Regions from separate parts of the Agrobacterium vacciniicorymbosi genome, predicted to be linked through region 1. Evidence: predicted binding sites of a transcription regulator. Region 1 holds the regulator's gene; each other region holds the start of a gene.
What was found. Region 1 encodes PhoB, which activates phosphate uptake and scavenging genes when phosphate is short. Its sites were predicted from a motif close to TGTCATNNANCTGTCAT; they were not measured.
Positions count from the first base shown of each region.

Region 2: a site for PhoB is predicted at 1,694-1,710, ahead of ABUK73_RS01330 (LTA synthase family protein). Genes of this name have one in related genera too.
Region 3: a site for PhoB is predicted at 1,383-1,399, ahead of ABUK73_RS16130 (alkaline phosphatase). Genes of this name have one in related genera too.

Region 1 covers NZ_JBETMF010000004.1:136,247-139,507, reverse strand. The annotation lists gene ABUK73_RS08320 (cold-shock protein) at 203-412, opposite strand; gene ABUK73_RS08315 (hypothetical protein) at 614-892, shown strand; gene phoB (phosphate regulon transcriptional regulator PhoB) at 937-1,620, opposite strand; gene phoU (phosphate signaling complex protein PhoU) at 1,755-2,471, opposite strand; gene pstB (phosphate ABC transporter ATP-binding protein PstB) at 2,559-3,261, opposite strand, start outside.
Region 2 covers NZ_JBETMF010000001.1:255,885-259,145, reverse strand. The annotation lists gene ABUK73_RS01335 (NAD+ synthase) at 1-1,539, opposite strand, end outside; gene ABUK73_RS01330 (LTA synthase family protein) at 1,802-3,261, shown strand, end outside.
Region 3 covers NZ_JBETMF010000010.1:41,859-45,119, forward strand. The annotation lists gene dnaK (molecular chaperone DnaK) at 1-1,103, opposite strand, end outside; gene ABUK73_RS16130 (alkaline phosphatase) at 1,457-3,214, shown strand.

The DNA.
Region 1 (3,261 bases):
AGCCGAAATCGGGATCGATTTCCAAAAACGCCGCTGCGGGGTGGATCGAGTGGCCCGGAGCGTTTGCGCCCATGGGCGCGGTGTCCGAAGCCTGTACCGCCGGGCGGCACAAAAAAAGGCCAGGCAACGTGCCTGACCTCGCTTGGTCTCATGCTTTCGACAGTGCCAGTACATCCGTGGTCAAAGGAAAGCGGAGTCCGTATTAAGCAGCCTGGAGATTGCAGGCCGACATTTTGCCCGACTTGTTGTCGCGCTCAAGGTCGTAGCTCAGCTTCTGGCCTTCAACGATTTCGCGCATACCTGCACGCTCTACAGCGGAGATGTGTACGAATGCGTCTGTGCCGCCGTTGTCTGGCTGAATGAAGCCGAAGCCCTTGGTGGAGTTAAACCATTTTACTGTGCCTGTGGTCATAATGAACCCTTTCAAAGCATAAGTTATAGATCACAGAACTGACGCCCTGTGTGCGAGTATAGCGATTTTTTTGAAGGAAAGGGTTAGTTCAAAACGCGGTGCTAATCGCGCGGCAACCAAAGCTCAGCAAGCAAAATATCGATAAACCAGTGATAGAGGGTTATGGCCGGATAGTCAAACTTTAAATTTCAGATCATTGAAATGAGCGTTTATCTTGCAACGCAGCAGCCTCTTCAGAAATATAATAATCCGTGCTGGATTTTCAATTTTGAAAATGTACCTGCCCTTTGTTTTTACTCAGGAAAACTGCGCGGCAAGCGGATATCCCCGCTTCCCCTTTCCATCCGCAACTTCTGGCGCAAACCAGTTCAAAGGAGTCAAAAATATATCTTCGTTACCGGCTGGAGATGGCTCCCCTTCTCGTACCTATTCCTGCCTAAGCTGCGCAAAAATACAAAACGCGCGCTGTTGACCCGGTGAGGCAATAGCGCGCGTTGTGCGAAATATCAGTGGTGGAGCGCCTGTCAGGCTTCCATGGAATAACCCGCGCCGCGAACGGTGCGGATTACATCCTGCATGTTGGAGAAGTTGAGCGCCTTGCGCAGGCGGCCGACATGGACGTCTACGGTGCGTTCGTCCACATAGATATCGTGACCCCAGACGCCGTCGAGAAGTTGCGAGCGGGAGAAGACGCGGCCCGGCGAGACCATCAGGAACTCCAGAAGGCGGAATTCGGTTGGCCCGAGGCGCACTTCGCGGGTCTTGCGGTGGACGCGGTGCGTTTCGCGATCCAGCTCGATATCACCGCATTTCAGAACAGACGACAGAACCTCCGGGCGGGCGCGGCGCAGCATGGCTTTGACGCGCGCCATCAGTTCCGGGGTGGAGAATGGCTTGACCACATAGTCGTCAGCACCCGTGGCCAGTCCGCGCACCCGCTCGCTTTCCTCACCGCGTGCCGTCAACATGATGATTGGCAGACGCTCGGTCTCGGGGCGCATTCTCAGGCGACGGCACAGTTCGATGCCGGAAACGCCCGGCAGCATCCAGTCCAGGATCAGCAGATCCGGCGTGCGCTCCTGCAGGCGGATTTCCGCCTCGTCGCCACGGGGAATGGTGTCGACATCGTAACCTTCGGATTCCAGATTGTAACGAAGAAGAACGCTCAAAGCCTCTTCATCTTCGACAACTGCGATTTTCGGCACCATAGGCTTGGGACTCCGCCAGTCTTACCAGAGCGCCATGCGTTCATTTGGACGCATCACGGACGCTCTGGCCTGTTGATCTACACACCGGCATTCCAAACATCGTTTCCGATCCAAGGGCGCCGATGCTGTAAAACTTACTCGGTTACTGCACCGAGCGTGTTGGAACTATCGTCCTTCGGACGCTCACCTTCCGGCTGGCTGCCGGTGGCCATGTAATAGATGGTTTCCGCGATGTTGGTCGCATGGTCGCCGACGCGCTCGATGTTCTTTGCGCAGAACAGCAGATGCGTGCAGGTCGTGATGTTGCGCGGATCTTCCATCATGTAGGTCAAAAGCTCGCGGAACAGCGAGGTATACATGGCGTCGATCTCTTCGTCGCGCTCGCGGATGGCCTGTGCCTTTTCTGCGGAGCGCGTGGAATAGACGTCCAGCACTTCCTTCAGCTGCACCAGCGCCAGTTCCGACAGGTGCTCCAGTCCACGGGCCAGCTTGCGCGGAACGCCAGTGCCGGCAACGGCGATGACGCGCTTGGCAGTATTTTTGCCAAGATCGCCGACGCGCTCCAGATCGGCAGCGATGCGCAGCGAACCGATGATTTCACGCAGGTCGGACGCCATGGGCTGACGCTTGGCGATGGTCACGATGGCCTTGTCGCCGATCTCGCGCTCGGCATGATCGAGGATCGTATCGTCAGAGATGACCTTCTGGGCCAGCGCTGCATCCGAGTTGACCAGAGCGCGCACCGCATCGGCGCACATCTGTTCAGCCAGACCACCCATTTCGGCGATGCGGCGGGTGAGGAACTTCAGTTCATCATCATAGGCGGACATAATATGGGAATGTGTCGGCATGTTCGAAGTCTCCAGTTTCGATGCACTGGCCCGCAAGCCCGACCGGGCTCAAGCGGTGCCATGCGAAGGGTTTGAACCAGCGTCAGATCAGCCGAAGCGACCCATGATGTAGTCCTGCGTGCGCTGGTCGTCCGGGTTGGTGAACATCTTGTCGGTGTCGTTTTCTTCCACCAGATGGCCCAGATGGAACATGGCGGTGCGCTGCGACACGCGGGCTGCCTGCTGCATGGAGTGGGTAACGATGACGATGGTGTAATTGGCGCGCAGTTCGTGGATCAGTTCCTCGACCTTGGCGGTTGCAATCGGGTCCAGTGCCGAGCAGGGCTCGTCCATCAGGATGACTTCAGGCGAAACCGCAATGGCGCGGGCGATGCACAGACGCTGCTGCTGACCGCCGGACAGGCCGGTGCCGGATTCGTGCAGACGATCCTTGGCTTCGTTCCACAGACCGGCCTTCTGAAGGCTCGACTCGACGATCTGATCCATGTCCGCCTTGTTGCGGGCCAAACCATGGATGCGCGGGCCGTAGGCGATGTTTTCGTAGATCGTCTTCGGGAAAGGGTTCGGCTTCTGGAACACCATGCCGACACGGGCGCGCAGTTCCACCACGTCGATGGTCTGATCGTAGATATCGTCTTCATCGAGCGTGATCTTGCCGGTGACGCGGCAGCTGTCGATGGTGTCGTTCATGCGGTTCAGCGTGCGCAGGAAGGTGGACTTGCCGCAGCCAGACGGGCCGATGAGCGCCGTCACGGTGTTTTCACGTACGTTGAGGTTCACATCGTAAAGG
Region 2 (3,261 bases), on a different contig from region 1:
GATATCGTGGCCACGTGCGACAATCTCTTCCACCGACATTTCCAGCTCCACCAGGCATTCCAGAATATCGTCCAGATTGGGGTACGGGGGCAGCGAATCCTGGTCGGTCTGGTTGGGGCGCAGTTCTGCGGACGGCGCTTTGGAGATGATGTTGGCGGGTATGACTTCGCCCGATGGTCCAAGCGCCGTTGGCGGCACATGACCGTTGCGCCATTTTGAAATGGCGTAGACCTGCATTTTGTAGAGGTCCTTGATGGGATTGAAGCCGCCGTTCATGTCGCCATAGAGCGTGGCGTAGCCGACAGACATTTCCGACTTGTTGCCCGTCGTCACCACCATCGAGCCAAATTTGTTGGAGATGGCCATGAGAATGGTGCCACGGGCACGGCTTTGAAGGTTCTCTTCGGTGATGCCTTCTTCCGTGCCTTCGAACATTTCAGCCAGTGACGACAAAAAGCCATCCACGGGCTCGGCAATCGGGACGATGTCGTAACGGCAACCCAGCGCCTTTGCGCAATCTGCGGCGTCTTTGAACGAGTCTTCCGAGGTATAGCGATAGGGCAGCATAATGCAGCGCACCCGCTCCTCGCCCAGCGCATCCACGGCAATGGCCGCGCAAATGGCCGAATCGATACCGCCGGAAAGGCCGAGCACCACGCTCTTGAAACCGTTCTTGTTGACATAATCGCGGAAGCCCAGCATGCAGGCGCGGTAATCCGCCTCCTCACCTTCGGGTATTTGCGAGAACGGGCCTTCGCTGCAATGCCAGCCCTTTTCCGTGCGCTTCCAATCCGTGACCGAAAGCGTTGATTCGAACTGGCTCATCTGAAAGGCAAGTGTCTTGTCCGTGTTAAAGGCGAAGCTTGCGCCGTCGAACACCAGTTCGTCCTGACCGCCGACCTGATTGGCGAAGATCAGTGGCAGTCCGCTTTCGATGACCTGTCGCAAGGCCACCTGATGGCGCACATCCACCTTGCCGCGATAATAGGGAGAACCATTCGGCACCAGCAGAATTTCGGCACCGCTTTCGGCCAAAGTTTCGCAGACGCCGAGGTCGTTCCAGATTTCCTCGCAGATGGGAATGCCGATGCGAACACCCCTAAAATTATAGGGGCCGGAAATCGAGCCTTCAGCAAACACACGTTTTTCATCGAACTCGCCGTAATTCGGCAGATCCACCTTGTCACGCAGCGCAACAATCTTGCCGCCATCCAGCAGCGCGACAGAATTGTGCCGCCCCGTTTCGCCCTGACGTGGGAAGCCGATAATGACACCGGGACCACCATCCGCAGTTTCCGCCGCCAGCTCTTCCACCGCCAGGAGGCAGGATTTGAGGAATGAGGGCTTCAGGACGAGGTCTTCCGGCGGGTAACCGGAGATGAAAAGCTCTGTGAGAAGCAGCAGATCCGCACCTTGCGATGCGGCGTCCGCGCGGGCTTCGCGCGCCTTGGCAAGGTTGCCAGAGACATCGCCGACGGTGGGATTGAACTGCCCGACGGCAATTCGCAAAACATTGGGATTGGTGTGTACTTGGCTCATGACTCTCATTTACCGTGGCTCTGCACGCCGCGCAACGCAAGCCTTTCAACTGGCATAAAAAATGGCGATCCGCAGCGTGCAATGCGCCTCACGCAAAGGTTATTCCGCACACTTGTGGATTCTGCAGAGTTCATGTCGCATTCACCCCGCTTATGTGACAGTTACATGACACTTTCATGACGCCTGATTCACGGGTACATCACAGACTGCCGGAGTTGAAATATTGAGGAATTCGGTGCCCAAAACAACGGTTGCCGAAAGGATGAAGCTCGTCCTTTCAAAGCCATTGACGCGGAACCCAGACAGAGTTGCAGGCGACGTTCATCCGTTGCTCAATCTCACGCTTGCAGCCCTGCTTTTGATTGTTTGCATGGAATGGATTGCACGCGGTTCTCTGCATGATATCGGCACGTTCCTGGCGTTTCCGGCTCGCCCCGGCTTTACCACGCTGGCCGCCGTGGTGCTTTGCCTCATGGCGCTCGATGCGGTGTTCGGCAGACATTATCAGTCGTTGCTGATCGCCGCCCCGCTTCTGCTGGTTACGGCATTCATGTCGCATCAGAAGCAGCTTTATCTTTCCGATCCGCTCTACCCATCCGATCTGCTGTTCGGACGGCAGATCCTGCAGCTTTTGCCCGCGATGCTGAAAGCACAGCCGTTTACCGCGCTCGCTCTTGCCGTTGGCGTTGTGCTGGCTGTGGCAGCCGGTGTGATGATTTGGCGTTTCGTTCGCAGCCACACCCCTGTTATGCCTTTCAAGGCGCGCATCTGGCGGCTTACGCTCGCTGTGCCGCTGCTGGCGGGACTTGGTTCGCTGATGGAATATTCGCACCATTCCTGGGTGCGGGACCGGCTCAACATCATTCCCATGATGTGGGACCAGAAGGAAAATTACCGCCACAATGGCTTCCTCATGGCATTTGCCTTCAACATTCCCATGGCGAATGTCACGGCACCCGCAGGTTACGGCGAAAACACCATTGCGGATATCGCCTCGGACGGCTCGGCTTTTGCCGTCAACCACAGCACGCGGCCTGATGTCATCATGATCATGAGCGAATCGCTGTGGGACCCCACGCGGCTTTCCAATGTCTCGTTCTCGCAAGACCCGATGCCAACCATCCGCAGCAGGCAATCCGGCCACGTCTTCTCACCCGAATTCGGCGGCATGACGGCCAATGTGGAGTTCGAGGCGCTGACCGGTTTTTCCAACGCCTTCCTGCCCTATGGCAGCATTCCATATCAGCAATATGTGCGCCAGCCCGTACCTTCGCTCGCCACCTTCTTCCGGGGTGAAGGCTATTCCGCCATGGCCATGCACCCGTTTCAGGACTGGTTCTGGAACCGCCGCGAGGTCTACAAATCCTTCGGCTTTGAGGAATTCCGTTCGGAAGAAACGTTGCCGCCCATGGAAAAGCGCGGCATCTTCGCTTCGGATGAAGCGCTGACATCGGAAATCATGCAGGCGGTGGATGCGGCGAACAATCCGCTCTTTCTTTTCGCTGTCACCCTTCAGGGACACGGCCCCTATGAGCCGAACCGTTACGCCAACAATTCGGTCTCCATCAACGGTCCGCTTTCAAATAGTGCGACTGAGGCGCTCACCACCTATGCACAGGGCGTAGCAGAAGCCGATGAAAGCTTTGCCCGCCTGATAGACTGGGCGAAGAAGCGTGAGCGTGACACGGTCATTGTCCTGTTCGGAGACCATCTTCCGCCGCT
Region 3 (3,261 bases), on a different contig from region 1:
ATGGCAACAACTTCATCCGGGTTCACACCCTTATGCGGCTCCTTGCCGAACAGCTGCTTGACGACTTCCTGAACCTTCGGCATGCGGCTCATGCCACCGACGAGAACGACTTCGTCGATCTCGGCAGCCGAAACGCCTGCATCCTTGAGCGCTGCCTTGCATGGTGCAACGGTGCGCTGGACCAGATCGTCCACAAGGCTTTCGAACTTGGAACGGGTCAGCTTCAGCGTCAGGTGCTTCGGACCGGTCGCATCTGCCGTGATGAAGGGCAGGTTGATTTCGGTCTGCTGCGAAGACGAAAGCTCGATCTTTGCCTTTTCGGCAGCTTCCTTCAGGCGCTGAAGCGCAAGCTTGTCGCCCTTCAGGTCAATGCCCTGATCCTTCTTGAACTCACCGGCCAGATATTCGACCAGACGCATGTCGAAGTCTTCACCGCCAAGGAAGGTATCGCCATTGGTGGACTTAACTTCGAAAACGCCGTCGCCGATTTCCAGAACGGAAATATCGAAGGTACCGCCGCCCAAGTCGTACACGGCAATCGTCTTGCCTTCCTTCTTGTCGAGGCCATAAGCCAGGGCAGCAGCCGTCGGCTCGTTGATGATGCGCAGAACTTCAAGACCGGCAATGCGGCCAGCATCCTTGGTGGCCTGGCGCTGTGCGTCGTTGAAGTAGGCAGGAACGGTGATGACGGCCTTTTCGACCTTTTCGCCGAGGTAGGATTCGGCAGTTTCCTTCATCTTCTGAAGGATCATCGCAGAAATCTGCGAAGGGGAATAACCCTTGCCCTGTGCTTCTACCCATGCGTCGCCATTGTCGCCCTTGACGATCTCGAACGGTACGAGGCCCTTGTCCTTTTCGACAGTCGGGTCTTCGTAGCGGCGACCGATCAGGCGCTTGACCGCAAACAGGGTGTTGGTTGGGTTGGTGACGGCCTGACGTTTTGCAGGCTGGCCGACCAGACGCTCACCATCGTCACTGAAGGCGACCATGGAAGGGGTCGTACGTGCACCTTCCGCGTTTTCAATTACCTTTGTGTCCTTGCCGTCCATCACTGCGACGCAGGAATTGGTCGTGCCAAGGTCGATACCGATTACTTTTGCCATTCTCTTCTCTCCTTGAAGCGAGTTGTCGGAACCCCGGGAGGCATTCCACTGACAACTCCTTGACTTGGATGGTCTTCCGGTTTGTGCAGCATTCTTGCTGCTGTCTGGGGGGTATATAAGGAGCGATTTTTCCCGCTGCAAGGCGGATCAATGCGTCGATTGCACCAAAAAATGAAGAAATAAAGCTTGCATAAAACAGATGAGGCACCCTGAGCGCCTTTCGACACGGCAGAAATAAAAACAGCCGGGTTGTGCGGCACCCCTCAGATTCGCGCGGATCGTCATTTCACTGTCATGCGCGGTCCCTATAGGCGGGGTGCTTTTCTATAAAACATAACTCCTTAGAGGTTATCATGCGCAAACTTATCGCCGCATTCGTCGCGACCACCGTGCTTGCCGGTGCTGCACAGGCCGCAACCGTCTATCCGCTTGATCGTGCAACGATTCTCAGCGGTTCTCCTTTTGACTTCAAAGTCGAGTTCAAGAATGTCGTAAAGCCTGAAGACGTGAAGATCACCGTCAACGGCCAGGACTACAAGACCGTCTTCGGCGCCGACGTCACCTTCACCGCCGAAGAAAAGGGCAAGGAAGACAAGGTTCTCGGTTCTGCCGTCACCCTGCGTGGCCTTAAGATTGCCAAGGCTGGCGACTACAAGGTCGAAGTTTCCGCCGGTTCCGAAACCAAGAGCGTCAACTGGGTTGTTTATGGCACCGGCGAAACGCCAAAGGCCAAGAACATCATTTTCCTCCTAGGTGACGGCCTCTCTGTTGCGCACCGCACCGCTGCCCGCATCATGTCCAAGGGCATGACCGAAGGTAAGGCGAACGGTCGTCTGAACATGGACGAAATGGACCGCATGGCCTTCATCGGCACATCGTCCACCGAAGCCATCGCCACCGATAGCGCCAACACCATGTCGGCCTACATGACCGGCCACAAGGCTCCTGTGAACGCTCTCGGCGTTTACGGCGACCGCACGCCTGCAAGCCTTGATGACCCGAAGGTCGAGACCATCGGTGAGGCCCTGCGCCGCCAGACGAAGAAGTCCATCGGCATCGTAACGACATCCGAATTGCAGGATGCGACGCCTGCGGCCATCGTTTCCCACACCCGCAAGCGTGGCGACAAGGCTGAAATCACCGGCATGATGTTCGACGTCAAGCCTGACGTCGTTCTGGGCGGTGGCTCTGCCTATTTCCTCGGCAAGGACGTTCCCGGTTCCAAGCGCAAGGACGACAAGGACTATATCAAGCTGTTCCAGGATGCAGGCTACACGCTGGCAACCGACAAGAACGAGCTTGAAAAGGCTGAAGGTTCCAACACCGGCAAGCTTCTCGGCCTGTTCCACACCGGCAACATGGACACGCTTCTCGACCGCAACTTCCTCAAGAAGGGCACCGTCGACAAGTTCCCGAACCAGCCCGGTCTGGTCGATATGACCAAGGCAGCTCTCGGTGAACTGTCCAAGAACCAGGACGGTTTCTTCCTGATGGTCGAAGCAGCAAACATCGACAAGATGTCTCACCCGCTGGATTGGGATCGCGCTGTTGTCGAAACCATCGAATTCGACAAGGCCATTGGCGTTGCTCGTGAATTCGCTGCCAAGAACCCCGACACGCTGATCGTCGTGACCGGCGACCACGCTCATGGCGTTTCCATCATCGGCACCGTCGATGACGAAAAGCCGGGCGACGAAATGCGCGCCAAGGTCGGCACCTATGCCGAAGCCGGCTTCCCGAACTACGAAGACAAGGACGGCGATGGTTATCCTGACCGGATCGACGTCAGCCGCCGCCTGTTCCTGAATGCCAATAATGGTCCTGACCATTACGAAACATTCCGCCCGAAGATGGATGGTCCTTTCGTTCCGGCAATCCAGAACGAGAAGAAGGAATATATCGCCAACGAAGCCTACAAGAATGTTCCCGGCGCGGTCTTCGTGCAGGGTAATATTCCAAAGGATGGCGACAGCGGCGTTCACGCTGTTGACGATATCGTTCTTCAGTCCACCGGCCCCGGCTCGGAAGGCTTCAAGGGTTACATGGAACAGAGCGACGTTTATCGCGTGCTGGCAGACACCTTCGCGCTTGGCGCAAAGCAGACGCAGTAATCTTTGTAAAAGAAATACGATCCGGCTTGCACAGGCGAGCCGGATCG